One region of the Veillonella magna genome, then DNA from elsewhere that is predicted to be linked to it. Evidence: a T-box and tRNA genes for the amino acid it is inferred to sense, from the RefSeq annotation. Region 1 holds a T-box; the other holds one or more tRNA genes.
The links. A T-box is a leader RNA that pairs with one kind of tRNA and senses whether it is charged. The one in region 1 lies ahead of cysS (cysteine--tRNA ligase), so its partner is inferred to be a tRNA-Cys.

Region 1 (14,960 bases):
ACCAATGGGCGACCTAAGGCCGCCCATGATATATACGTCGCGACAAGAAGTCTCGTTACCGTTACTCACAACTCTTCCTCCTCTTGCGATGTATTACATTCTGTTTATAATCTAATTTTTGTGGCTAACCACGAAGCCACCAAGCATTTAAAAACATCCCCGGGAATAAAAGGCAATGCATAACCGGCCAAAGCCGCATTAAATCCGATGTCTGTTACAATCATACCGCCGGCAATACCAAACGCGTAGGTAATGGGAATCGTAATGATGCAGGCACGCCATGCATAACTCCAAAAGGATACAGTCTTGCCTTTGCAAATACTCAACAATGTATACGCTACCGGCCAGCCCCAGATAAAACCACCGGTCGGTCCGAACAGCTTGCCCAGCCCGCCTGTACCGCCTACATATACCGGTAAGCCTACTGCGCCCAGTAACACATAGACACAAAGTACAATGAAAGCTTCCTTCGGCGGCAGCATAAAGGCTACCAAGCACATAACCAATGTTAACGCCGTAACCATCGCCGGTGTAAAGGGCAAGGGAAAGGAAATATACGCTGAAATACACATTAACGCTACCAAAAGCGCCATCTTTGTCAATTTACGAACATCACTCATCTAACTCTACTTCCTTCTTCATTTATTTTTAATTGCTACGTCAAGAACCGTATGCTATGCCGATACAGTAACCACCTCAAACAGCCGCAGTCCATCTGCAGTAATCACCGTATAGTCTGTGGGTCCCTCACTTCGGAGAAACAATGGAGTATCCGCATACACGGGATTGCGAAAACGGATACGAATTTCCTTGATGACATTCTCTGTTGTTGGCATTTCTGTGTGACTGCCAACAAGCTCACCACTAACTGCCTCACTGTCAACTGTCGTACTCTCCGAGAGCAATCCTTTTTCATTGTTCCTTTGTATCACCGATGGCCAGTCTTCGTAAAAAGCAGCCAGCAATAAGCACCCCGGCACAATACAGCAGTCGTCTCGGTGAATGGGATTGGCGTCGCCTACCGCTTCGGTAAACGCATGTACCACCGTTGGCGAAAAGGAACGCCAGCGTATCAACTGCTCGGTATCGCCTACGCTTGTCACATCGGCAGTACTCGTCGGAAGAATCGTGCGGGAAGAATCATAGGGCACTAAGACAGCCTCCAAGCTTCCCTCATCATCGACAGCAAAGAAACGGTAGCGATTTCCACGACAACGCACCTTCGTTTCCGGACTTTTGTCATAGACTCCGGCACGAGATGGATTGTGTTGCCGCCATGCCAAAGAAGCAATAACAACGTCCTTCGGTATATCCGCTGCCGTCATAGCACGAAACAATGTATACACCGCTGTCCCTCCTCAATTTTGATTTCTACGTATCGATTATAGAAGATATATATATGTTAGTCAACTAGGTAATATGACAAAGTTAACAAAGATGTGGTCATTCATATATGCTCTCTTCATATATGCTCTCTTTACACAACACATCACTGTGTTATCCAATTCTTTCAATTATTGCTACATTACTTTCAATAAAAAAAGCAGAGTCACCACAATAATGCAAACGCAACCTTCTTCATAAAATGCTAGTATATAACAAAACAAGCCACTACTTACATAGTGGCTTGTTTTGCTGAGAGGATAGCGAGGGGGAAAAAAATTGAGGTAATTGAAAAATTTAATATTAAATGCTACCTCTCACAGTATAATGGAATGTATTTGGCCGATATTTCTCCATGATTAACACATTTCGCAAAACCGACCAAGCATGTGGTGGAGACGAGGGGAATCGAACCCCTGTCCAAAAACGGTGCCCCAAGGACTTCTCCGAGCGCAGTCGCTGTTTTAAATCTCAGACAGCTATTGTACAACGACAAACTACACTGTCCCAGCTCAAGGAATCTTATTTAACTTATTTGAGCAAGTAAGTTAAACCAGCCCGTAGTTTGACGCCTTATCCCCTCTCACGGGCGAAGAGAGGTAAGACGTAGCTTATGCAGCTAATGCAAAGTTTTCTTTTGCGTTTAATTTAAAGGTTCCACCGTTTAACGGCCTAATGGAACGCCGGCTCGCTATCCATGATACACGCATCCCTGTCGAAACCATTACGTCCCCGCGAGTACGCACATATCATGTGCAAACTTTATTATACGCAATACCTCATTAGCTTGTCAATTATTTTAATTAATAGCGATCTTGTTCTTTCATGCGCCGCTGAATATCACGCTTCGCATCTCGTTCCGCCATATCCTGTCGCTTATCATAATTCTTTTTCCCTGTCACAAGACCTACGGTAACTTTAATCAGGCCATGACTATAGTGAAAATTCAACGGCACTAAAGAGAAGCCCTTCTCTTTGACCTGCCCCAACAATTTATGAATTTCCGCCTTATGCATTAACAGCTTACGCGTCCGTTCCGGTTCATGATTGAATTGATTGCCCTGTTCGTAATGGCTAATGTGTGCCTGATAGAGAAAGAGCTCTCCATTTTCAATACCGCAAAAGCTGTCCTTCAAATTGAGTCGACCTTGGCGAATCGATTTTACCTCTGTCCCGGTTAGGGCAATGCCGGCTTCATAGGTTTCATGAATATGATAATCATGGCGTGCCTTGCGATTATCCGCAATTAAGCTGGTACTGTCCTTCTTTGTCTTTGCCAATGGTATCCCTCCTGTTTCAATTCTTTTCTATATTTTTATTCCTTTTTCATGCATTCAATTCTTTTTATGCTTTCAACTATTTTCTATGTTTTCCTTTACTGCGATTGCGCTTACGCGATGCATGGGCCTTTTTCTTTTTTCCTTTCCCGCTGCCGGATTTACCGTTGCGACTCTTCTTAGCTTTGCTCCTACCCCCGGCAGATGATCTGGCATCACCTTTCTTACGACCGGCCTGACTGTCGCGCTTCATACTTTTATCCAGCCAACGTCGTTGCAAGGCGGCTAAGTTTTCTACTTCGCCGAGGACAAAATCAATTTGGCGTCGTTCCGTGTCTGCCTTAATCAGCGTAACCGTTACTTCCTGTCCCAGGTGATATTGTTTGCCCGTGCGACGTCCTACCAATAGGAAATGATCTTCATCAAAGAAGTAGTGGTCATCTTCCATCATGGATACGTGTACCAATCCGTCAATGCCATTCTCCAATTCGACGAACATCCCAAATCCGGTAATGGAATTAATCCGTCCTGTAAATACCTCACCGACATAGCGTTCCATATATTGTACTTTTTTCAAATCATCCGTATCGCGTTCGGCTTCCACCGCTACCTGTTCCTGCATGGAGCAGTGTTCGGCTGCTTCTGCCAAATACGCTATATCGTCATCGCGCTTGCTGTAGCCGTCATGCCAATGCATCGTTTTTTTCAGCAAACGGTGCACCATCAAATCAGGGTAACGGCGAATCGGCGATGTAAAATGCGTATAACATTCCGATGCCAAACCGAAATGTCCCGCATTGTTGGCAGAGTAACGCGCCTGCTGCATGGAGCGAAGTGTCATGACCTGGGCGACCTGCTCAATATCTTCACCGCTGACGCTTTCCAAAAATTTCTGTACATCCTTAGGCGTCACATCCTCGGTAAAGCGTTCGTTACGTCCCAAATACTGCAGTACGTTTTGCAGCGCTGCCAGTTTTTCCGCATTCGGCGTTTCGTGAATACGATACACCGAGGCCGGTGCATGATCGCGCAGATAACAAGCTACCGTTTCGTTGGCAATCAGCATACATTCTTCGATGATTTTTTCCGCAATCGTCCGTTCCCGTTTAACGATGCGCAGTGGCGTACCGTCACCGTCGAGGATAATTTTAAATTCCGGGAACTCAAAATTGATAGCACCGCGCCGATGACGCATGGCCATCAATGTTTCGGCCACGTTCCGCAGCTCTTTTACCATCGGCATCAGCGGGACTAAGGTGTCCGGAATAATGTCTTCTTCCAAGGCTTGGTAAATTTCGCGATAGCTACAGCGTCGGTCAACCCGAATAACCGAAGGACTGATAGTTGATTCCACCACAGTACCATCGTCATCGATTTCCATAATGCAACTCATGGCATAACGGTCTTCACCGGCATTTAAACTACAAATTCCGTTGGATAAAATCGTCGGTAACATCGGTACTACACGGTCAACCAGGTACACACTGGTGCCACGGCTGTACGCTTCGCGATCGATCGCCGTATTCGCCACCACATAGTTGCTTACATCCGCAATGTGAACACCCAGCTGCCAATGTCCGTTAGGCAAGCGCTTAACACTGACCGCATCATCCAAGTCTTTCGCATCTTCGCCGTCAATGGTAACCATCGGTTCGTTCCGTAAATCCAATCGACCCTTTTCGGGCAGAACGGTCATGCTGATAGACTCCGTTTCCTTCAGTACATCTTCGGGGAAAGCAAAGGGGATCTTATGCTGTGCCATAATGCAATTAATGTCAAGACCCTTGTCACCTTCATAGCCGAGTACGGCAGTAATACGTCCTTCCGGCAATTCATTGCCTTCCGGCCATTTAATAATTTCCACCGCCACTTTAGCACCGCTACGTGCATCCAGCGCATGATCCAGGCTGATATAAATATCCTCGGTAATCCGTTCATCGTCAGGTTTCACAAAGCCAAATTTTTTCTGGCGATCGTAAGTACCAACAATAATCGTATTGGCTCGTTCGATAATCGCTACGATTTCACCTTCTCGGCGTCGTCCCTTCTCGGCTCCGATAATCCGCACTCGCACCTTGTCGTTCTGCATAGCTCCGTGACGATGTTCTTCGGAAATATGAATATCCTCTTCCAAATTGGGACCTACCACAAAGCCAAAGCTCTTGCGATAGCTTTTATAAATTCCTTCTGCCATCATTCCTTTGGCCACTGCCGGCGCATACCTATAATACTCTCCGTCCTTTGTCATCAATAGCCCGTCCCGCTTTGCTTCATCCACGGCATCCATAAAGGCCGCTACCTCATCGGCGCTTTTCATGCCCAGCATATACGCTGCATCCTCCACATGATAGGCTTCCGGTGCAATGTCTTTATAAAAAGTGAGCAACTGCTCTTTTATTTCTTGTCTGTCTATTGCCTCTCGCATATACTGTCGTCTCGCTTTCTATAAAAAAAGACCTGCATACGCAGGCCCTCCTATTAATATTGGTTTAATAAGAACCCTAATACAAGGCTCAACACGGCAAAAATAACCGCCAACACGATAGTGCATTTGGATAAAAATCCGTCAATGCCGCGTGCTTTACCGCCAAACACGGAATCAGCCGCGCCCGATACAGCACCGCCCATGCCTGCACTCTTGCTTGACTGCATCACCACTACCACAATTAATAATACAGAAACGATTACCTCTGCAAACATCAAAAAGCTTTTCACTTCGTTCATCCTTCCTTACCGGCTGCCGCGCCTTTATTTTTATGGTGAATTCCCCAATGTTGCTCCAACTTGCGTTTGGCCCGTTGCAGAGCATTGTCGATAGACTTGACACTGCGTCCTACCTCTTCACCGATTTCCTGATAACTTTTCCCATCTAAATAGGCCGTCATTACCCGAGCTTCGAATTTACTGAGGATGATACCAATGGAATTTTCCATAGCTACCAAGTCCTCGTGGTTTATCATTTCCTCTTCCGGACTGGCTACTTGTCCTTCAGAAATGACATCCTCCAATTTACGTTCCGACTCATCCGTGTAAATCGGGGTATTGAGAGATACATATGAATTCAGAGGAATGTGCTTTTGCCGCGTCGCTGTTTTTATTGCTGTAATAATTTGTCGTACAATACACAATTCGGCAAATGCCCTAAACGATGCGGTGCGATCGGCTTTAAAATCACGCATGGCCTTATAAAGACCAATCATCCCTTCCTGAATTAAATCTTCTCTGTCCGCACCGACAATAAAATATGTCCGTGCTCGAGCTCGTACAAAATTCTTATACTTCTCTACAAGAAAATCTATAGCAATTTCATCTTTAGTTGCCTGTATATATCTGACAATGTCCTCATCCTTCAAGCCCTCAAAGCGGTCATAACCTTCATAATGCTGTCTTATCACGCTCATTTATGGCCCTCCGTTACATACAAGAACGATGTATCAATACATCCTCCATTATACGTTAACCCTTGCCGTAACGCAAGGGTTCATTCGTATTTACTTACTATTCCTTGTTCTCTCGTTTCTTGCCGTTAAGGCGCATTGTTTCCCAACCTTCGGCTGCCTTTGTCCCCTCGATAAGACGACCGAATTCATTGCGTTCCAACCGAACGCTGTCACCGGTATGCGTATGTCTGTAATGACGTCGTTCATCCAACTTGGCCCGTTCTACTTGCCGCAATAGTTCCCGCGCGGAAATACGAAGGCCCCCGGAACCGAGAATCTGGTTTTGTTCCGCGTGATCCGATGTGCACACATAAATATTGCGGAAGCTGTTTTTACGGATAAATACTGCTTTTTCAATATATGAATCCGCCGTCACGCCTTCCGCCGTATACACTTCCAAAAAGTCCGGCGACACTTCCTCCTCCGCCGGTGCCATTCCCGCATACTTACCGTCAAATACCAAAATAACGTAATAGCCCTTGAACATACCATAGTTCTGCAGTATATGTCGTAAACGACTGCGCGCATGCGATAATGATTGCTTACTCAATCGTTTGAGTTCGGGCCATGCAAAAATTACATTATATCCGTCAACCAGCAATATGTCTGCCTTCATAGTATCAAGCCTGCCTTTGTCGCTGTGCCTCATACATGAGCAATGCCGCTGCTACCGAAGCGTTCAAGGAATTAAGGCGTCCTGCCATAGGAATCGTCACTAAGAAATCACAGCTTTCTTTGGTTAAACGACTAAGGCCTTTGCCCTCGTTCCCCACCACCAACACAGTAGGTACTGTCATGTCTGCCTCGTACATCGTTCTGTCGCCTTCCATATGAGCGCCCATTACCCAAAATCCCTGCTTCTGTAACTCCTTAATGGTTTGTGCCACATTGCCCACTTGCACTAAAGGAATAAACTCTACCGCCCCGGCCGATGTCTTCGCCACCGTTGCGTTAATCGGTGCATTGTGACGTTTCGGTATGAGAACAGCCGTAGCGCCTACACATTCTGCGGTGCGAATAATTGCCCCCATATTGTGCGGATCCTCTATACCGTCCGTCAGAATAAGCAGCGGCGTTCCCTTTGCTTGTGCCAGTACATCATCCAACGAAGCAAAATGTACGGTGGCAACCATGGCCGCCACGCCTTGATGCACATTGCCGTGAGCACAAGCCTGTAGCTGTGATTCCGGTACGCGACGTACTTCAATGCCCTTATCCTTTGCCAAGGCAATAATTTCTTTCAGTGAGCCTTGCCCTTTCTCGGTAGTCACCAACAGGCGTTGAATGGGTCGTCCCGACCGCAATGCCTCGCGAACAGCATTGCGTCCTACAATATATTCTTCCATGGTCGTCCTTTCTTATCAGTTCAGCACTCTTCGGATAGTTAAAAGTGTAAATTCTCCAGCGTAACCGAAAATGCTTTTTCCATCAGGCTCTGCAATCGATCCCGGCGCCCTTCATAATATAAATAACCGAGTACGGCTTCAAATGCCGTACTGGCTCGGTATTCCTGTACGGTAGCACTCTTCGGCACGTTCACATGACCGTTGCGTGCCCGTCTGGCCACCTCATGTTCTTCTTCCGTAAACAAGGTTTCCAATACCGGTAACGCCTTTGCCTGTGATTTGGCACAGATAAATTCCGTCACTATCGTGTGAAGTACCTGCACTTTGGCAATGCCCGTAGCAATCACACGTTCACGTACATATAGAGAATACAGCGCATCCCCCATATAGGCAAGCATGAGGGAATCCTCTGCCGCCTCAACGGTGCGCGTTCCCTCATGCGTTTCTTGTTCTTTCAATATAGCAACAGCTCTGTCTCGTAAAAACTGATATTGTTTAAATTTCACGTTTCTTCCACCGTGCTCCCTGCGGAGAATCTTCGATAATAATACCCAATTCATTCAATTCGTCACGAATTGCGTCCGCTACGTCCCATAATTTTTTATCGCGGCAATGCTGACGTACGCGCAGAATCACCTGCATAAGCGCATCATATTCTTTTCCGTCTGCCTTCGGACCTTCCCATGCTTGTTCCAAAATACCGAGAATATCCGTCATCATACGGAAAATACGTTTTACTTCCGCAATAGTTTCGCGGCATACCGTGCCGGATTGGTTCTGTACCGACTGGTAATAAATGTTGATTTCTTTTGCCAAGCCGAACATAGGTGCTCCGGCTAATGCGGTGTTGAAATCATCGGACATAGCTTCTTCAAATTCTTCTTCGTAAGCTTTTGCCTTCTTTAATAATTCTGCTGCTTCTTCATCACACGGGCCGTCTTCACAGCCTTCCAAATACAATAAGTTTTCGATAGCCGTCGTCATGCGTTCCAATGATTTATTGGCTTCTTCCAAGCGTTCGTCGCTGAAATCCAAAGGACTGCGATAATGCGTGCTCAAAAGGAAGTAGCGCAATGCATCCGGACTGTACTCTGCCAAGATATCTTTTACCAAGAAGAAGTTATTCAAGGATTTACTCATTTTTTCTTGGTTAATGGTAATAAATCCATTGTGCAACCAGTAGCGCACGGACGGATGATGACCGTTGCACCCTTCTGACTGGGCAATTTCATTTTCATGGTGCGGGAAGATCAAGTCACTGCCGCCACCGTGGAAATCAAATTCCTCACCCAAGTATTTATTACTCATGGCAGAGCATTCAATATGCCATCCCGGACGACCGTTGCCCCAAGGACTTTCCCAGTACGGTTCCCCCGGTTTAGCGCTTTTCCACAACGCAAAATCCATCGGGTTATGCTTGCGATCGTCTACATCAACGCGAGCACCGGCTTCCATATCATCCAACGTACGACCGGACAGTTCACCGTAATGCTCGAATTTTTCTACACTGTAATACACATCGCCGTCCAACTCGTATGCGTATCCTTTTTCCACCAAACGAGAAATCATGGCAATGATGTCATCAATGTGTTCCGACACGCGCGGATAGATATCGGCATGACGTACATTGAGGGCATCCATGACTTCAAAATACGAATCGATATAACGATTAGCAATGGTATCCCAGCTTACGCCTTCGCCATTGGAGGTGTTAATAATTTTATCATCTACATCCGTAAAGTTTTGCACATAGGTTACTTTGTAACCGATATGCGTTAAGTAACGGCGAATCACATCCCAAGTTACAAACGGGCGCGCATTACCGATATGGGGGTGATTGTAGGGAGTTACGCCACAGACGTAAATTTTAGCCTCCCCCTCTTTTACAGGCTTAAATACTTCTTTCTCCCTCGTCATTGTGTTGAATACTTTAACTTCTCTCATCGTCCCCGATGCCTCACTTCCGTAAAAATATAAAGGGCCACCATCTCATACAGAGACGGTGGCCCGCGGTTCCACTCTGTTAAGCGCTGTACACGCTCACTCAATACGCATAACGGGCGTCGCCGGGCTAGTCTACTGCATCATTCGACCCACCAACTCCTGAACGCATTCCTTTTTTCTATACTTGAACCCTTCCACCGGTCGGTCCTCGCTGTAAAGCTAGTGTAAAAGTACTTCTTTCAATCATAGTCGTTACATTGTAAATTTTCAATATACAATACTATACCACGACCGCCGTATAAAGTCAAAGTATTTCAGAGTAAACTATTTATTCGTATCACAGATATTAACAATAGTGGCAACCGCTTTTTGCATATCATCAAGACAAGCAAATTCATGACGACCGTGCAAGTTTTCTACACCGGTAAAAATATTCGGCGTCGGTATTCCCATAAAGGAAATTTTCGAACCGTCGGTACCGCCGCGAATCGGTTGAATAATCGGTTTTACGCCGGCTTCTTCCATGGCGCGCTTGGCAACATCCACGCATTCCATGTGATCCTTAATAATTTCGTACATATTATAGTAACTATCTTTCATGGATATCGTTACTACATCTGTACCGTACCGTTCATTCAATACTTTTCCTGCCAATAGGAATAATTGTTTTTTAGCTTCAAAGGCTGCTCTGTCGTGATCGCGAATGATATAACTCATTTCGCCGCTGTCGATAGACGTAGTAGTGCTTTGCAACATAATAAAGCCTTCATGGCCTTCGGTTAATTCCGGTACGGCACACTGCGGTAACATGCGATCGAATTCCATCGCCAATTTATTGCAGTTGATCATGGTATTCTTTGCCGAGCCGGGATGTACGGAAATTCCCTTTAAGGTAACCGTAGCTCCGGCAGCGTTAAATGTTTCGTATTCCAGTTCACCTAAGCAAGAACCATCCACCGTATAAGCAAAGTCAACAGGGAAGGTATCCGGTTCAAACAAATTGGCCCCGCGGCCAATTTCTTCATCCGGTCCGAAGGCACACATAACAAGACCATGTTCGATGTCTGGATGAGCCATTAAGTATTGCAAGGCTTCCATGATTTCTACGATGCCTGCCTTGTCATCACCGCCCAATAGGGTTGTACCGTTGGTAACAATCAGTGTTTTTCCTACATAATTTTTTAAATTCGGGAAGTCTTTTACGCGACTGTAAATTTGTTCCTTTTCATTTAGCAGGATGTCCTTACCGTCATAGGATTCAATAACGCGCGGAGAAATACCTTCCGCATTGTAATCTGCGGTATCCATATGAGCAATAAAGCCTATAGCCGGTACCTTTTTATCCGTATTCGCCGGCAATGCCGCCGTTACAAAACCATTTCGCGGGTTGATCATTACGTTTTGCATACCGATGCGTTCTAAATCCTCCGCCAACATCTTGGCAAAGGCCACCTGAGATTCGGTAGAGGGCACCGTTGTGCTTTCTTCATTTGACCGCGTATTAATTTTTGTATAACGAATAAAACGTTCCAACATAGTTTCCATTGTACTGCCTCCCTTATGCGCCTGACGGCGCTACCTGTGTTATGCCAATGTATCTACGGATGCCAAGCGTGCCACTACGGTATCGCGACCGAGTAACGGCACGATGTAGTTTAAGTCCGGTCCGTGCATCTGTCCGGTGATGGCCACACGAATCGGCATAAACACGAATTTACCCTTCAGTTTGGTTTCCTTCATGATGGCCTTAATGGCTGCTTTTACCTGTTCCGGAGTCACTTCGTCCATCGCTTTTAATTTATCGCTGAAAGCAGCTAATACAGTCGGGCAGGATTCTTCCGCCAACACAGCCTTGATATCGTCACGGTGTTCTTCGTCAATACTGATGCTGTCGGTAAAGAACATAGCCGCTTCTTCTTTAATTTGCGCACCGTAACTGATATGATCCTTTAAGCATACACACAACATGGTAAGACGTGCTTTTTCCTCTTCATCAGGCTGCGCCGATGCATAGCCTGCTTCCTGTAACGATGGCAAACACAATGTATATAATTCTTCATCGGTAAGTTTCTTCATGTAATTGAAGTTAATCCAATTCAACTTATCAATATCGAATACAGCTGGGTTTTTAGCAACGCGATCCATGGAGAAGTTCTTTATCAATTCTTCTGTCGTAAAGAGTTCCTGTTCGCCTTCCGGAGCCCAACCCATAAGAGCCAAGAAGTTATTGATTGCTTCCGGCAAGTAACCGAGGTTTTTATATTGTTCTACCGATGTAGCACCATGACGTTTACTCATCTTCTTACCGTCTTTGCCCATGATCAACGAAATGTGACCGAACGTCGGTACCTCCCAGCCCAAGGCATTGTAGATAACAATCTGTCGCGGCGTATTAGATAAGTGTTCTTCCGCGCGAATAACATGGGTTACTTCCATCGTGTGGTCATCGATGACAACGGCATAGTTATATACCGGAATACCGTCGGACTTAACAATAACAAAATCGCCGATACCGTTTGATTCAAAGGATACATGACCGCGAACCATATCATCAAACGCAACGGTTTCGTTAAGAGGTACGCGAAGTCGTACCGTCGGCTTACGTCCTTCCGCTTCGTAAGCAGCGCGTTGTTCTTCCGTCAAATGACGGCAATGACCGTTGTACTTCGGTGTTTCCCCACGTGCCAACTGCGCTTGACGTTCTGCTTCCAATTCTTCTTCCGTGCAATAGCAATAATATGCTTTGCCTTCTGCAATGAGACGATCCGTCACTTCTTTATAAATATCGAGTCGTTCTGTCTGGCGATACGGACCGTTGTCTCCGCCAACGTCAATACCTTCGTCCCAATCCATGCCTAACCATTTTAAAGCGGCTTTAATATTTTCTTCACTTTCGCGGGTAGAGCGCACTAAGTCGGTGTCTTCAATGCGAAGTAGGAATGTACCTCCTTCGCGGCGAGCCAACAACCAGTTGAATAAAGCGGAGCGTGCGCCACCGATATGGAACGGGCCCGTCGGGCTCGGAGCGAAACGAACTTTCATTTTTGACATAATCACAAATCCTCTCTTTCACACAGTGTAACTACTGCCTGTGCCGCAATACCTTCTTTTCGGCCCAAGGCACCAAGCATTTCGTTGGTAGTAGCCTTTACACTTATATAGCCGGGCTCCATGTCCAGCACACGAGCGATGTTTTCTTTCATTTGCTCAATATGTGGCTTTAACTTCGGTGCCTCAGCAATAACCATAACATCTACATTATAGGCTTTTAACCCTTCTTCTTTCAACAATAAATTCACACGGCGCAACAGCTCCATGCTGGAAATCCCTTTATACTGCATGTCTTCCGGCGGGAAATAATAGCCGATATCCCGTAATCCCGCAGCTCCCAACAGAGCATCCATCAAGGCATGAATCAGTACATCTGCATCGGAGTGACCGTCCGGCCCTATGGGACTCTCAATGGTAACACCACCTAAAATGCAAGGGCGTCCTTCTTTGAATCGGTGAATATCGTAGCCATAGCCTACGCGCATCATGGGCTGTTTCCCTCCTAAATAACACATGGCTGCCTGTCTGTCCGACGGCGTTGTAATCTTGATATTCTTGTAATCACCGGCAACAATGGCCACCGGCTCTCCCATGGCTTCTACCAATGAAACATCATCTGTGCCTCGCACCTTATGCGTAACCGCATAGCGTCTTGAGGCTATCATTACATCTTTGCGAAAGCCCTGCGGCGTTTGCGCAATATATAATTCATCCCGCGGCAACGTAGCCAAACTTTGTGAAGCATCGGTATCCACCTGTTTGATGGTATCCACGGCCGGCACCGCCGCTAAAGCAGCTCCGACTTCGGCAGCCCTTACCGCTACCGCTTCAAACAGTTCGGCCGTAGCCATAGGACGCGCACCGTCGTGAACCAGTACGACATTGCAATCGTCACCGACCATAGCCAGTCCGTTTTCTACCGAGTCTTGCCGTTCCTTGCCACCATCACAATACACAACGCGCCAGGGAAATTCTCCCATAGCCGCCACTTCGTCTTGAATGGAGGCACGCTCGCCGGGAGCCGTAACAATAACTACCTCTGCCAGATTCGTAACCTCTCGCAGATGTTTTAAATTCCACTGCACCAAGGAGAGTCCTCCGATGCGAAGAAATATTTTATTCTTATTCATACACATGCGACGACCGCATCCGGCCACCAACAAAATACAACTAATCATTCCTTACTCCCTTTAGCGCGTGTAAAAATCATACGGCCCGCACTGGTTTGTAAAATTGAAGTAACCATAACATCAATAGACGTATCCACATATTCGGCGCCGTTTTCAATGACAATCATAGTTCCGTCATCCAGATAGGCTACGCCTTGACCGTTTTCTTTTCCTTCCTTGATAACCTGCACACGAATCCATTCGCCCGGAATCATGGCCGGCTTTAACGCATTGGCCAAATCATTTAAATTCAATACGGCAATGCCTTGTAAGCGCGCTACCTTATTAAGATTGAAATCATTAGTAACAATCTTCCAACGTCGTTCCAAAGCCAGCCGCATCAATTTAGAATCTACTTCGGCAATATCATCATAATCATCGTCAATAACAATAATAGGAATGAGATCACGTTGCTGCATATCCTGCAGAATATCCAAACCGCGTCGGCCGCGATTACGTTTCAATGTATCCGACGAGTCGGAAATACGCTGCAACTCTTCCAATACAAAAAGAGGGACTACCAATGGACCTTCTAAAAATCCGGTAGCACACAGCTCGGCGATACGACCGTCGATAATCACCGATGTGTCCAGCAGTTTCGCTTCCGATACACCGGAAAAACGATCGTCCTGTATTGCCGTAGTTTTTGTGTCTCCTTTTTCTTTTTTCTTCGCCTTCGGTGCGCTCTTATACTGCAATAGAGAAGTATACAATTCCGGACCCTTTCGCGAGGCCAGTTGCATGCCGATGTAACCAAGAACAGCACTTAACACGATAGGAATATAGGAGCCTATGATAGGAACTCTGTAAAATGCCAAGCCGATTAAATTTGCTATTATGAGTCCGAAAAGTAATCCGGCTGTGCCGGCCATTAATTCTTGACTCGGCACATGAGATAACACACGCTCTACATGTTTAGACATGCGAATCCCCTGGTCGAGTACAAAGGCTGAAATCAAGTAGCCTACCACACCGCCTAGGCCGGTGCCTAGTATCAGTGCTAAAATCTTCATCAGCGATACACCGAAAAAGCCCATTTTTAAAAACTTCACATCAATAATAGGCGATAAAATCGGCATGGACGCCTCCATTAACATGAAGCCCATGATTCCGAATAAGATGGCTATGACATATCGTAAAATCCTATACATATTTCGTTTCACCTCCTTTCCATATACATAATATTGTACAGCAAAATTATAAATTATACATGAACAATTTCAGGTATTCCATGATTTTATTACCCAAATACAGCCTGTAATGCTTCTTCGACTGTACTTACACCATGTACCGTTACATCTCCGTTCAACTTTTTTAACTGTTGTTTGTTACCGGCCGGAACGATAAAAC
Region 2 (14,960 bases), on a different contig from region 1:
AAATCTGTATTATTAAATTGCCCATATGCACTGTAAAGAAAACGACCATTTCCCGGAGTATGTGCAATTAATTCATCTACACTACAGGTATTCGTTATGTTGCATCGCCCTTTTCCGGTAATGCCCATTTTCTTACCTACCATATTCATTTTTTCTAGGAGCAATACTTTAGCCCCTTCGCGAGCCGCAATAGTTCCTGCCATCAATCCTGCTGCTCCGGCCCCAATAACTATAATACGTCGCATCATAGATTATTCCTCCGTCTGCTGTTTCAGCTGTCGCACCTCATCATCCGTCAACGAACGATAGGCACCGCGCTTTACCCCGGACAAATTGAGGCCACCGTAACTGATGCGCTTCAAATTCTGAATACGATATCCGAAGTATTCAAACATGCGCCGTACTTGACGATTTCTACCCTCGTGAATTGTTATATCAATCGTCGTTAAACCTGTTTTTGCATCAAAACCATAATCTATTAATTCAGCAGGAGAGGTCATCCCATCCTCCAATGCGACACCTTCGCTAATCGTTGTTAAATGGTCATCGTTAATACGTCCCTTTAAGCGCACTTCGTACGTCTTCTTCACACCCGCCGATGGGTGAGAGAGCATCTGTGCCAAGGCACCGTCATTTGTCAGCAATAAAAGGCCTTCCGTATTATAGTCCAATCGCCCTACCGGATATACCCGTTCGTTAACACCCTTTAGATAGTCCATGACTGTCGTTCTTCCTTCCGGATCGCTGACAGAAGTAATAACGCCTTTCGGTTTATTGAGTAAAAAATATAATGGTTTAGGCGGATGTATTAGCTTCCCCTCTACCTTTACACGATCAATGTCCGGATTAATTTTAGTACCCAACTCCGTAACATAACGACCATTTACCTGTACAACACCTTTTGTAATAAGCTCTTCTGCTTTACGACGGGATGTATAACCGCATCGTGCAATATATTTTTGCAATCGTTCTTTTTCCATGTATAAGTCCTTTCTCTTATGGATACGTATTTCTTTATTCGTTAACGAGTTCTTCCTCTATCATTTATAGTTATTCTGCTGTAAATTCGGCTTCTTCCGTATTCGCAGATTCTTTCGCATCCTCTTTTGTCTCTGTCGATAATACTTCGCTTAGTTCCAAGCTTTCCTGAATACGAATTTCCCGTTGCAATGTATCTATGGAAGAAATACCGACACTACGCAAAAAAGTATCCGTCGTACCGAACAAAACAGGACGTCCAACAGTATCCTTGCGCCCTAGCTCAGCGATTAAATCACGATTTAACAACTGTTTCAATACTTTTTCACTATTGACACCGCGAATTTCTTCTATTTCAGCCTTAGTAACCGGCTGTTTAAAAGCTACGACTGCCAATGTTTCCATAGCTGCGGCCGATAGCTTGTCCTCCCGCTGTCGGATGCGACTTACATAGCGTCCCGCCTCTGGAGCCGTGACGAGCTCAATGCCGGCACCACTACGCCTAATGCGAATCCCGCGGGCTTCCTGCACAAGCGCCTTCTCATACTGTGATAATGCCACTTCCATAGTTTGCGGCGTTACTGAAAACACCTCTGCCAATACATCCAGCGGCATCGGCTTGGCCGCTGAAAATAAAACGGCTTCAATATCCGATTGTGTCATCCGCATCACCCCCTCGTATCACTTCACTGCCTGTTCCTCGTATTAACCAAACATCACGCTCAGCATAAACATCTTCTGTTCCCATCTTCTGTTTATTTTCGTCAATAAGCAGAACCTGCCTCTTAAGCAATTCTAACACAGCAATAAAGGTCACTACCTTTTCCTCGCGGTACAGTGAGGAGTGCATTAATGTATAAAAGCTGAGACGCCCTTCACGGTGCAAACGATGAAGTAGGCTGCGAATGGTCTCTTCTATACTGAACGTTTCTCGCACTACCTGTACTATCGGCGTTGATATAACCGATTTGTGTTCTCTAGCCATACTGGCCCTAAAAATTTTATACAACTCGCTTAACTCAAATCGGTATACCCTTTCTCGGCCCCATTGGCTTAGCGCCTCAACGCGCGGAAAAAGCATATCGCTCTCATCGGATTTTGCCTGAAGTACCGTCGTCAACTCTTTAATCTGTTTGTATTCTAATAGCCGCGTTACCAATTCGTCTCGCGGATCCTCATCCTCTCCATCGGATAGTATTGTCGTACGTGGTAACAACATCCGTGATTTTATATACAACAATGTCGCCGCCATGACAAGGAACTCACTACTGTAATGAATATCAAACTGTTGCCATTGCTCCAGCTGCTCCATATATTGCGATGTAATATCCACTATGGGAATATCATAAATATCAATTTTATGCTTTTCAATTAAGTGCAGCAACAAGTCAAGCGGCCCTTCAAAAACAGCCAGCTTATACTCGTACTGCATCTCCTCCGCTTTCACTATCATACTCATTATAAAAAGCGGTGCTCTTCATGCATCCGCTTCTCCCTTTCCAAAGATTCAAATGCCTCTTCGGCCTCATCCTATTGTACTGTATATACGCATTTATTATACAGAAATATCTCCTAAAAAACCAGTATTCACTTCCATCTGCTGAATTTTTGTCACTCCACGGCAAATCTTAGAAGTAAAGCTATTTTATATTGTATTTTTCGTCTCCTTCTGCTATCTTTAGTAAGGATATACTATTATCTAGTCATTGTAATCACAGTTACATAATTATAAATAATACATGCAGGCATGCATGCTAAAGAGAGGAACTCTTCATGAAACACACACTACTATCCATGTACAACAGGTTCCGTTGGCCGTATTTACTAACGACACTTGTCATCTACATCATTTTACACCTTACATATGAACCCATTACTCTGGGCTTTGACCTTGAGGATATAACTACCCTGGCCTTACCGCTACTGATTGGACTAATAGGGCTACAGCTTATAATTAAAGCTCCACTATATCGTAAAATATACGGAGGTCATGGTTTAGTAGGTGTTGCTTGGGCTTTTACTTTTCCCTTGCTCTTCCATTGGTCTTACAGTAAGCCTTTTTATTTTTACGAATTTGCCGGTGACTTTCTCTTTGCCTTAACCGCCTTTATCAGTCTGACATTACTGCAATACGGCCTAGCCCGGATTGGACGCTTTCTTCGCTTATCATCAATATGCTTTACACTCATTGATTGGCTACTGCTTTTAATCCCTTTGGGGCAGATTGGGTATTATGTATCTACATGGCATTGCCTGACACCGGCTACATTAATGGCCCTCTACCAAACAAATCCGGAGGAAGCTTTCGGTTTCTTAAAAAGCGCCGCCGGCATTCCCGGACTTATAGGCATTGTCATTGGTCTCGCTCTTTTATTTTGGTACCTTTACCACGTAAATTACTGCTTAGCTCGCTTTGCTGCTAACCCTATTAGTTCAGAGACAACCTATAATGATACTCTATCTTCCAAGACATCGGTTCTTTGGCGCTGGCTACTTACAGTAATCATTAGCATATATGCTTTTGGTTTCCTTTTACCCGGTACCTGTATTCTTCGTAACTGGAGCGATGTTACCAAATACATGCACGAGCTTCAGCAGTACAATGCTCTGCATCATGATGTATTCGATTCCTTACAGATAAATGAAAAAACAACAGCAGCCCAACGAATTCCGGGAACAATCATCCTAGTTATCGGGGAGTCGGCTTCACGCAACTATATGAAAGTGTATAATCCCGACTTTCCTTACGAAGATACACCATGGCAGTCAGAAGAAGCTTCTAATCCAAACTTTATCTTTTTCAACCATGCTTATTCCTCTTACGTACAAACAGTACCAACTTTAGAGCGTGCCTTAACAGAACGCAATCAATATGACGATGCGCCCTTCCTTCAATCCGCCAATATTATGGATGTCGCTAAAAAAGCCGGCTACACTACCTATTGGCTAAGTAACCAAGGCGTATATGGGGAATATGATACGGCAATTTCCTTAATCGCCAAAACATCCGACCATACAAAATGGGCTCATGAATCCTATATGTTCTCTGATAAATACGATGGCGTGTTATTGCCTTTGTTACAAGAAGTGCCTAAGGATACACCAAACTTTATCGTAATTCACATTATGGGCAGTCACATTTATTACAACGATCGTTATCCTCATGAATTTAGCAAATGGAAAGTCGGCGAAGTGCCGAAGGGGATGGAAGCGTATGCTAACAGCCAACTTTATACGGACTGGGTATTAAAATCAATTTATAACTATGCTAAGGAACATCTGAATTTACAGGCTATGATTTACTTCTCCGACCACGGAGAAAGCTTGCATTTATCGCACAATCCTGATATCTTTGATTTTGACATGGCACGAATTCCATTCTGGATTTACTTGTCACCACAGTATCAAGCTGCTTACCCGGCAACAGCACAACTCTTACGTCAACGTGAACATCAATATTTTACTAACGATTTATTGTATGATACCGTATCCGGACTCTTACAAGCACCATCGAATCGCTATGATGCACATCGCGATCTGAGTAATCCGGCTTACAAATATAACAAAAATAATTTAACTACTTTACTCGGCCAACAACCTTTGACTAACGATCCGGAAGTTGACAAGTAGATTAAAATAATTGCAAAAAGGTCTCGCAACGAAGAACTCTCTTCGTTGCGAGACCTTTCTAATATACCATTCAATACAATTGTTATTATGCTTCCTTTACCAACGGTAAGGTAAGATGAACTACGGTACGAATCGGTCGTTTTGTTTCTGCGTCAGTGCTACGGAATCCCAATACATTGTACAGCTGTTTAGCACTTTCCATACTCGGCAAACTATCTAAAAGAAGCCGTTTATAGCCGTTTTCTTTTGCCTCTTCCACTACAATCTTAGCCATTGACATACCAAGGCCGGTACGACGGAAGTCAGGACGTACATATAAACGTTTCATTTCCGCCGTTGATGCATCCACGCGGCGAATCGCTACACAGCCTGCCGGTTTACTGTCTACAAAGGCAATATACATAGCTTCGCCTTCACCTTTATACTTCTTTTCTAAACCTTCAAACTCTTTGACATCTGCCGTTACACCCAAGGACTTTACATACTCTACAAACAACAACTTCATTTCATCAATGTATTCATGTCCGTCTCTCATTTCGAAATTCATAACAATCCCTCCTAGTATACACATATGTCAGTAATGCAATCGCCATTCCGCGCACATTGCTGTTTATCTCTTGTATATAAGATTCGCCATCTTGTATCTAATCTCCTCTAAAATATATTTTATTTTATATACTTTCAAGTTTCCCTATATTCAAGATTATTTACGCTATATATTTAAGATTATTATCTGTATATTCAAACTTATTTACGCTGATGCGTATCATGCGTATCTGTAAAGTAAATGGTTGCCTCCGCTTCCGTAATGACCTCTATACCGACTGCACGTAACGCCTCTACAGTAACACCGTCACTACTTCGTAATGTATGGGTGAAGGTTCCATCATATATTGTTCCACTACCACAACTGGGGCTTTTAGATTTCATAATAGCTAAACAGCAATCTTCCCGAATTGCTAATGCTACTGCTTGCTTTGCTCCTTTTTCGAATGCCTCCGTAACATCATCACCATCAGCAGTGATTACTCGAAGACCACACCGTTCTGCCGGTGTTCGTGGTGTAGACAGTCCTCCGGCTTCTTCGGGACAAAAAGAAATAATATCTCCCATAGTTTTAATTTTCTCCACAATTTGTTTATAGTTATGCCCTCCGTCATAGCGACAAGGCTCTCCCATTAAACACGCACTGATCAAGATTTTTTTCCTTTTTTCCCTACTTGCTCCATCGCGAATTCGTTGGATGATATCTGCTATAGCACTCGCTTTCCTTGTTTGTTGCATCATTAATTTTCCTCCCACTAAATTTGGGCATAAAAAAAACAGACTGAAATCAGTCTGTAATGGTGCCGAGGACCGGAATCGAACCGGTACGGTTGTCTCCAACCGACGGATTTTAAGTCCGTTGCGTCTGCCTGTTCCGCCACCCCGGCAGGAAATGTGTGGAGGCGGCACCCAGAATCGAACTGGGGAATAAAGGTTTTGCAGACCTCTGCCTTACCGCTTGGCTATGCCGCCACATAAAAATGGAGCGGAAAACGAGATTCGAACTCGCGACCCCCGCCTTGGCAAGGCGGTGCTCTACCGCTGAGCTATTTCCGCATGTATGGTGCCTCAGGACAGAATCGAACTGTCGACACACGGATTTTCAGTCCGTTGCTCTACCGACTGAGCTACCGAGGCGAAAAAATGGCGACCCCGATCAGATTTGAACTGACGATCTTCGCCGTGACAGGGCGACATGTTAACCGCTACACCACGGGGCCGTTCATAAGCTACTTCATTATTATATGATAACCATCATTCATTGTCAAGTCATTTTTTCTTAACAATCTACGATTACCACTCCTAACGCAGTCGACTCTATGAAGAGTACGTTGTATATAATACAGCATCCCCTTCATTCCGTCAACTGTTTTTTTCTATTTTGTTAATCTTTTTTTCAACTTGGCCTACCAGTATCCGACGTATTAATATACGACTTAAGTTTTTCATTATATAATAACTCACGTCCTAAGGTAGTTATCTCTGCATGTCCCGGCAATATAATCAGCGATGGATCCCAGAAGCTTAAACGTCGTAGCGTTTGTGTTAACGATTGCTCATCACCGTTATAATTTTTTGTTGTGCCTATAGAATCCTTGAACAGCGTATCTCCGGTAAATAAGTAGCCCTCCAACTGAAACATAACACTGCCACGACTATGTCCGGGCATTTCATATACATAAAAAGATAATCCACCTACATCTAAAATAGATTCACTAATAGTACTGAAGGGTGCCGTAAACATTCCCTTGTACGATGACGGCATACGGCGCTTTGCATGAAGAAGTTCCTCATCACCGGCATGCATATACACAGGTGCCTTCGTCATCGCATATACACCATCGACGGCACAAACATGATCACAATGACCGTGAGTCAACAAAATAGCCGTCACCTTTGCCTTCCCCACCATATCCATCACTTGTTTGGCATGTAATCCCGGATCAATAACTACCGCTTTCTCTCCCTCTACATCCTTATAGATAATTACATAACAATTTGCCTTATATAAACCCAAAGGTTGCTTTATAATTCGATAGCACTCCGTATGAGCTACAACTTCTCTGTTCATACTTTACCTCATGCCTTCCACTTATCGCATGACAACACGATAACTACGCTTTCTTTGCTTAACAAAATAGCCTTGCCAGAAATCCGGATGCAACAGCACCAAAAGGGTAAACAGCTCCAAACGTCCCAACAGCATATCTACAACACAGGTTAATTTAGCTACCGGATGTAATATGGCAAAAGAGTCTGTAGGCCCTAATGTACCAAAAGCCAACCCAACATTACCTAAAATACCAGCCACACATTGTAAGGATTCACCGACATTCAGTCCCGTACCGGCAATGATAATCGAAGAAATTGCAAATATCATCATATAAAGGAAGAAAAAGTGCTGTGCCAATTGTATCCATTTTACCGGCATTGGTTTGCCATTGATACGCACTGCTTGCACCATATCAGGATGTATTGCTTTACGCAGATAAATAATGCTGCTCTTCACTAAAATAATAATACGGATAATTTTAATTCCACCCGTCGTCGATCCGCTACAGCCACCAAAGAATGTAGACAAGAATAATACCATCTGTGCCATCATAGGCCATACATCATAGTCAGCAACAGCAAATCCCGAGCCGGTTTGCATAGAAATGAGCATAAAGGTAGCATCATTAAAAGACTGCAAAAACGATTCCGATCCCTGCACACTAAGAGCAAATGTAATGAGCATAATGCCGATGCCCAGGATCAAGAGATACATCCGATATTCAAAATCATACCAAATTTCCTTAATTCCTCGTTGAAATACGCTGTAGTAGACAGTAAAATTCCCTCCGGCCAATATCATAAATACCACTAAGATGTAGCGTATCCAATAATTATCAGCATAGGCAAAGGTTCCCGCTGCATTAGGCGTAAAGCCACCGGTAGCAATCGTGGAAAATGTCATATTAATAGCATCAAACCAACTCATTCCCGCACCGTAAAGAAGTATGCAGCAAACAGCTGTAAACAGCAAGTAAATGCGCCACAACTTAACTGCCATGGACTGAATCCGCGGCAAAACAACTCCGGGGCGTGGCACCGAAGCCTCAGCATTAAATAAATGGGCAGCATCGGCCCCTAAGTTTTTTAGAAAAGCCAATACCAAAACGATAATGCCCATACCGCCCAACCAGTGTGTCAGCCCGCGCCAGAGAACAAAACTTTTCGGTACACTGTCCAAATCTGCAATAACACTAGCACCGGTAGCTGTAATACCCGATACCGATTCAAAAAGCGCATCAATAAAGGATGGTAAAATACCGCTAAAATAAAAAGGCAGCGCCGAAGCTAACGAAGATAGCAGCCACGTAGCGCTGACAATTAAAAAGCCATCACGCAGGCTGTAGTTAGTGCCGGGCCGCCCCCAATAATAGAGTGCTCCACCTGTCAATGCCGTTAAAACACTGACCGTTATAAATGAATAATATGGCTCTTCCCAGAGAAGACCATAACCAAAAGGTACCAACATAATGGTTGCCAATAACAACAACAGCTGGCCCACGAGGTGCATGACAATCTGTATCTTCATAAACGCCCTCCGTCAACCTTGCTTCAAATATGTCAGCAATTTATTTACATGCTCAGGTAACGAGAAAAAGACGATATGATCATTATCATACAATATCGTCGAGCCTGTCGGCACAATCGTAGTATCACCGCGTACTACGGCACCTACCAACGCTTTCCCCGGAAGCCGTATATCCTTCAAGGCTTTTCCCACCAATGGAGAAATAGATGTTAATACGACCTCTACTGCTTCTGCTTTAGAGCCTTCAAATGTAGAGATACGAACTACATCCTCACCGGTACGAACCATACGCAAAATTTCACCGGATGTCAACAGCCGCGGTGAAAATACAATATCAATCCCTACCTGTTCCATCAGCGTAATATATTCCGGTCGGCCTACGCGAACAATAGTTTTGGGCACGCCTAAATGCTTTGCTAAAAGAGCGACCAACAAGTTTAACTTATCATCATCAGTCAGGCAAATAATAACATCGCTGTCGGCTACTTCTTCTGCTTCCAACAAGCTCATGTCCGTACCATCGCCACAGATAACCATCGACTTATTGACCTGGGTAGCCAATAACTCACAGCGTTCCATATTTTTATCAATAACCTTCACATAATAGCCGGCCTCTTCCAATAGACGTGTTAAATTACGACCTATAAGACCGGCTCCAATAATGACTACATTCTTGGTTGGCCTCTGACTTACATGGAACCATCCTTCCACTTCACTGATAGCTGCCGTTGCTCCCAGGAAAAATACACTATCCATATATTCCAACGTACTTTCCCCATGAGGAATAATCATTTCCCCCTCGCGTAGTATACCTACCACCAAGACACCTTTCGGGAATTCTATATCCCGCAACGGACGACCACACACATCCAGATGTTCACGAATCTTAAATTCCATTAAGCGTACAGCACCGCGAGCAAAATCTTCTACATCGAGTGCAGCCGGTGTCTGAAGCACCTGTAATATTTCTTGAGCAGTAACCATCTCCGGATTAATAAATAAATCTACGCCCAACTTCTCCTGAAGCTCCCTATTACCGGCTTTTAAGTAATCATTATCGCGCACACGTGCAATGGTACGCGGTATACCGCCGAGCTTGGCCACGGTGCACGCCAACATGTTTACTTCATCGGAATCAGTAACAGCAATAAGCATCCCTACATCATCCATACCTATTTCTTGTAGCAACCGTAAACTGCTGCCGTTACCGTTAACCAAGCTAACATCCAAATTATTTTCTAGATTTTTAATGCGTTCCGCAGATTTTTCAACGATATATACGTCATGTTCGTCCTTTACCAATCGATCGGCTACAGAGTAGCCTACCTTGCCGGCACCGACGACAATAATCTTCATCTTCTGCACTCCTCTTCATGGTGTCCTTTAGCGTTGTTTTCATCATTCGCCTCTAAGACCGCCTCTTTACCCTTATCCGTGAGGAATGTCCAGCCCTCTTCCTGATATACTAAACCATCTTTCATTAGATGACCTATAGCACGCTTAAAGGCCGCTTTGCTAAATCCAAACTTAGCTTTGATAATATCAGAAGTACTTTTATCGCTATACGGCATGCGACCGTTACGCTGTTCTAAATATGTCAACAGTTTATCACCGTCCGATACAAGAGCTGCTTCCTTCACAGGTCGCATAGACGCATTCAACCGTCCATCTTCACGCTTATAGGTAACGCGTGCTTTTACCATTTCGCCTACCTTTAACGATCTTGTCATTTCACTGCGATGAATAAAAGCTAACCAACGTTCCGGCGTAATAAAAAAAGCTCCCTCTGCGGTTATATTATAAATCGCTCCACGAATTTCACCGCCTAAAACAGCCGCCTCCGCCGGCTTAGCTGCGCGCCGCATCGCATCATCCACATCCATAGAAACGGCTAAACGCCCCGATTTATCCTCGTACAAACGAACCCATACTTTTTCGCCTACCTGGGGACGACCGCGCATTTCTGCATGAGGCATAAAAATACCACGCTCCGTGCCGACCTCTACGAAGCAACCAAAACTTGTGCGATTAATAACTTCCACATAGCCAATTTGTCCTACCGACATAGCCGGCAGACGCATACTGGCCGTCATGCGCCCCTTAGGGTCCTTGTAGAGGAATACCGTCACTTCGTCACCGATGGTAACCGGTGTTGTTTGTTGATCACGGTGTAAGAGAATATCATCATTGGTATTACCCGTGCCGCCATCTAAAAAAGCACCCTGCTCACTTTGACGCAACACCTTGAGAGTGGCAATTGTATTTTCTGCCAATGCTGTTGCCATAATTACTCTCCTTCAAAAGGAACCGTGGCCGCATCACTCCACAATTCTTCCAAGCCATAAAATTCACGCGCTTCTCCGCTAAATATATGACAAATAATATCACCAAAATCAAGAAGAATCCATTCACCTTCGCGATAGCCTTCACGATGAACCACGGTCACCCCGGCTTCTGCACCGGCATCTTCCATCTCATCAGCCACACTTTGTGCATGCTTTGGATTAGAAGCACTAACGACAACAAAATAATCCGACAGCATGGAAATACCTTCTAAATCCATAATAGTAATATTCTGGCCCTTCTTGTCGTATGCTTTTTGCGCCAACATAAGGGCAATTTTTTTAATATCTGCTTTTTCCTTCATATAAACTCCTTTTCTACATATAACCGTTGCGAACAACATATTCCTATTTTAACCAGCAAGCATTACTTGTCTTTGGCTCGCTACATTGATATAGATAACAATTAGTTATCACAATCTTACTTAAATGCCTTTATCCTTGTCCGCTTCGGTTTTACTACTATTCTTGGTACCGGCTTCATTTATTTTTCCGTTGGCATCACTGTTACTTTTTGATGTACCGGATCCCGTAGTTGGTTCCGAACCAATATCAACAGGCTCATTTCCCATAGTAATCCCAATCAGTTGCTGCGCCTCCGTAGGATCATATGCCCAATACGTAGTCCCATCGATTGTTTCTTTTGTGCCCGGCAAAATAAAGTATCGAATCTGCTTAGCTTCCATAGATCGCATAGCAAAGGTTAACTTCATCGCATCCCAGGATGAAATATTTGTCGTAAAATCACCCCAAATACGCCATACATTCCATAGTTTGGTCACCGTTAGTGACTCAGTTTGACGACTAATGATTTCCTTAATCAAGCGTTCCGTACGAACTGTACGGCTAAAAGCATTTCCGTCTTCATCGAGAAAGCGCATATATTGCAATGCTTTATCATCAGTAAGTCGCTGATAACCGCGAGCCAGATTGATATCTGCCGTATCTGCACCAGATTCAAAATGTACCATATCACGTTCCACATAAAGATCCGGTGTTCCCCAAACATTAACCATTTTTTTAAATGCTTCTTCATCAACAATAACATAATAGGGAACAGAAATATGGAACATATCCTCCACTACTGCTTTAGTCAATTTAATATTGCCAGCACTATAAAAGGTATCAATGGCTTGCTGTGAAGTCTTATCGCGACTTTCTATTTTTGTATTAGACGGTATGCCGATAATATCCAGCTTACCTTGATCCTTATTAATGGCTGCCAAGAAAATAGCATCCCCTTCACCTTGCTGTGATGCATCGCGGCCAACTACCAAAATATAAATCGGCTTATCCAGTGCCTTTTGTTCCACAGGTATAGTCGCCACTGCTTCCGGTCGTGTTGGCGATGCCGACGTACTGTTGGTAGCGGGCGAAGACACATAACGCATAACGGCACCGATACCATAGACAAGTGCGCTTATAATCACAATAACTATAACAAAGGCTACCGCGATGCGGTCCCAACGGATTCCACGTTTTTTCTTGCGGCGTCGCCGTTTAGGATGTTGTACCGCCTCCGTCTCATTCGACTGTCCTTGCCTCTCTTGTTGTTCCTGCTGTTCATCCATGGCTCTCACCTGCTACGTTTCATCTGTGCCAAACAATCATTTCTACCTAAAATAGTTTTAAAATAAATACTTAGTTTCTGCTCTAATAAGTGAGCAATAGTCGAGTCATAGCCGGCTAATACGGCTTCATCTAAATCTATAAACGCCAATTTTCGCAGTGCATCAACACCGGGAAATTTACGCGACGGCTCAATATAATCAGCGAGAAATACGACCTTATCTAGCGCAGACATACCTACCTTGCCGGTAGTATGTACTCGAATAGCCTCCAATACCTCTTCATCATCGATACCATAATAGTCACGTGCCATCACAGCTCCGGCCAAACCATGTAGTAATGCCCCATTCTCATAGACAGCACGATCTACTAATACATTAGCTTCGTCTACCATGGCTTGCATCTGACTTAAAGGTAATTCTTTGGCGCAATCATGGAGTAGCCCGGCCAGATATGCTTTATCCGGATCGGCACCATACCTTTTTGCCAATATTTCTGCTGTCTTGGTAACACCCATAATATGTGTAAATCGCTTAGGTGAAATGCGACGCTTCAAATCATTATATATATCTTCCATTGTCATGCTAGTAATGCCTCACTTCATAAATAGATGTCATGCTCTGCTATATATGTACAAACCGCCTTCGGAACCATATAGCGAATACTCTGTCCCGTACGCAATCGGCGGCGCAACTCTGTAGCCGATAATTCCATGGCCGGTACTACCAACGAATGTATTTTTTCTCGTCCCACATCACCGAAATAAGCAATGATATTTTCTATATCTGCCGTTCCATCGGGACGCGTAGCACCGATAAAATGACACAATTCTAAAAGTTCATCGATGTGTTTCCACGTTGGTAAATCCTGAATGGTATCCGTACCGGCAATAAAATAATATTCCACATCTTCGCCGTAGATTGTATGAAAATGGCGTACTGTATCCACCGTATACGACGGTCCTCCCCGGGCCAATTCTACATCCGACACAGTAAACTTCGGATTATCCATAATTGCGGCTGCCGTCATTTCATAGCGATAACGTGCTTCGATAACATCAGTATGCTTATGTGGTGGCTGGAATGCAGGTACAAAAATTACACGCTCCAACTCATAGGCTTCCAAGGCCCGCTCGGCAATCATCAGATGACCGAGGTGGATAGGATTAAAGGTACCACCAATAATCCCGATACGCCCCCGTTGTTTCATAAACTTTTCACTATCCTTATAAGAATAAGAGAAATAACCAACCATAATACAATGGCTTTTACATAAGATACCCACTCATAACGACCCTTGGCAGTGTTTATATACGCCAAGTAGCAACGTATATAATAGTACCACCGCAGTATATGATGTCCTTCTTTAGCCACGCGTCTGTCCATCTCCGTAAACAAGAAATTTATACGAAGTCAACGCCGGCAACCCCATCGGTCCGCGAGCATGCAGCTTTTGCGTACTGATGCCTATTTCTGCACCATAGCCAAACTCAAATCCGTCCGTAAAGCGCGTCGATGCGTTAACGTATACCGATGATGCATCCACATCACGCATAAAAGTATCTGCTGTGGCCTTGTTTTCCGTAATAATACATTCAGAATGCTTCGTTCCATACCGATTAATATGGTCTATTGCCTCTTCCAAAGAGTCCACAACTCGGCAATTCATAACCAAATCATTATATTCTGTGTACCAGCTCTCTTCCGTCGCCGGCATAGCTGCCGCTGTCAAACGTTGTATCGCTTCATCACCATATAAGCGCACTCCGGCTTTTATTAGTGCATCAATAACATCAGGTAATATTGTATCTACCGCTTCACGATGAACAAGTAGCGTCTCTGCTGCGTTGCATACCGAAGGGCGTTGTGTCTTTGCGTTGATAACAATGGGAACTACCTTGGCCGGATCAGCTTCTTTATCCACGTAAATATGTACTACACCACTTCCCGTTTCAATAACAGGAATGCGGCTTTCTTCAACAATGCGTCTGATAAGTCCGGCTCCACCGCGAGGAATAACCACATCAATGTACGCGCGCTGGCGCAATAAATCGGATACCGCTTCGCGATTTGTCACTTCCACCAACTGCACCGCATCCTCCGGCATTCCCGATTCCTTTAATGCTCTTCGCAACACTGCCACCAATGCACGATTCGATGCCATTGCTTCCTTGCCACCGCGCAAAATAACGGCATTCCCCGTTTTTAAGCACAATACAGCTGCATCAATCGTTACATTCGGCCTTGCTTCGTAAATCATAGCAATAACACCTAAGGGTACACGTCGTTTCTCAATACGTATACCGTTAGGACGCG

Region 2: it encodes a tRNA-Cys, which carries the amino acid that the T-box ahead of cysS (cysteine--tRNA ligase) is inferred to sense. The anticodon was not compared.

What each region holds. Positions count from the first base shown of each region.
Region 1 covers NZ_CAUGKU010000006.1:101,564-116,523, reverse strand. The annotation lists gene Q5873_RS04995 (acetyl-CoA C-acyltransferase) at 1-69, opposite strand, end outside; gene Q5873_RS04990 (biotin transporter BioY) at 105-620, opposite strand; gene Q5873_RS04985 (hotdog family protein) at 675-1,346, opposite strand; RNA gene ssrA (transfer-messenger RNA) at 1,774-2,117, opposite strand; gene smpB (SsrA-binding protein SmpB) at 2,187-2,663, opposite strand; gene rnr (ribonuclease R) at 2,740-5,058, opposite strand; gene secG (preprotein translocase subunit SecG) at 5,139-5,375, opposite strand; gene sigH (RNA polymerase sporulation sigma factor SigH) at 5,381-6,061, opposite strand; gene Q5873_RS04955 (YacP-like NYN domain-containing protein) at 6,159-6,716, opposite strand; gene rlmB (23S rRNA (guanosine(2251)-2'-O)-methyltransferase RlmB) at 6,721-7,446, opposite strand; gene Q5873_RS04945 (Mini-ribonuclease 3) at 7,485-7,952, opposite strand; gene cysS (cysteine--tRNA ligase) at 7,942-9,390, opposite strand; T-box leader at 9,439-9,646, opposite strand; gene pepT (peptidase T) at 9,715-10,935, opposite strand; gene gltX (glutamate--tRNA ligase) at 10,975-12,441, opposite strand; gene ispF (2-C-methyl-D-erythritol 2,4-cyclodiphosphate synthase) at 12,444-13,619, opposite strand; gene Q5873_RS04920 (PIN/TRAM domain-containing protein) at 13,616-14,761, opposite strand; gene radA (DNA repair protein RadA) at 14,851-14,960, opposite strand, start outside.
Region 2 covers NZ_CAUGKU010000004.1:62,023-76,982, reverse strand. The annotation lists gene Q5873_RS03640 (BaiN/RdsA family NAD(P)/FAD-dependent oxidoreductase) at 1-245, opposite strand, end outside; gene Q5873_RS03635 (pseudouridine synthase) at 252-980, opposite strand; gene scpB (SMC-Scp complex subunit ScpB) at 1,051-1,647, opposite strand; gene Q5873_RS03625 (segregation and condensation protein A) at 1,622-2,437, opposite strand; gene Q5873_RS03620 (phosphoethanolamine transferase) at 2,752-4,608, shown strand; gene Q5873_RS03615 (GNAT family N-acetyltransferase) at 4,694-5,155, opposite strand; gene Q5873_RS03610 (2-thiouracil desulfurase family protein) at 5,356-5,895, opposite strand; tRNA gene Q5873_RS03605 (tRNA-Leu) at 5,953-6,041, opposite strand; tRNA gene Q5873_RS03600 (tRNA-Cys) at 6,052-6,126, opposite strand; tRNA gene Q5873_RS03595 (tRNA-Gly) at 6,136-6,210, opposite strand; tRNA gene Q5873_RS03590 (tRNA-Phe) at 6,216-6,291, opposite strand; tRNA gene Q5873_RS03585 (tRNA-Asp) at 6,299-6,374, opposite strand; gene Q5873_RS03580 (MBL fold metallo-hydrolase) at 6,551-7,225, opposite strand; gene Q5873_RS03575 (TrkH family potassium uptake protein) at 7,247-8,734, opposite strand; gene trkA (Trk system potassium transporter TrkA) at 8,747-10,090, opposite strand; gene Q5873_RS03565 (CvfB family protein) at 10,087-11,019, opposite strand; gene rsfS (ribosome silencing factor) at 11,022-11,381, opposite strand; gene Q5873_RS03555 (LCP family protein) at 11,502-12,647, opposite strand; gene yqeK (bis(5'-nucleosyl)-tetraphosphatase (symmetrical) YqeK) at 12,653-13,228, opposite strand; gene nadD (nicotinate-nucleotide adenylyltransferase) at 13,246-13,854, opposite strand; gene Q5873_RS03540 (glutamate-5-semialdehyde dehydrogenase) at 14,011-14,960, opposite strand, start outside.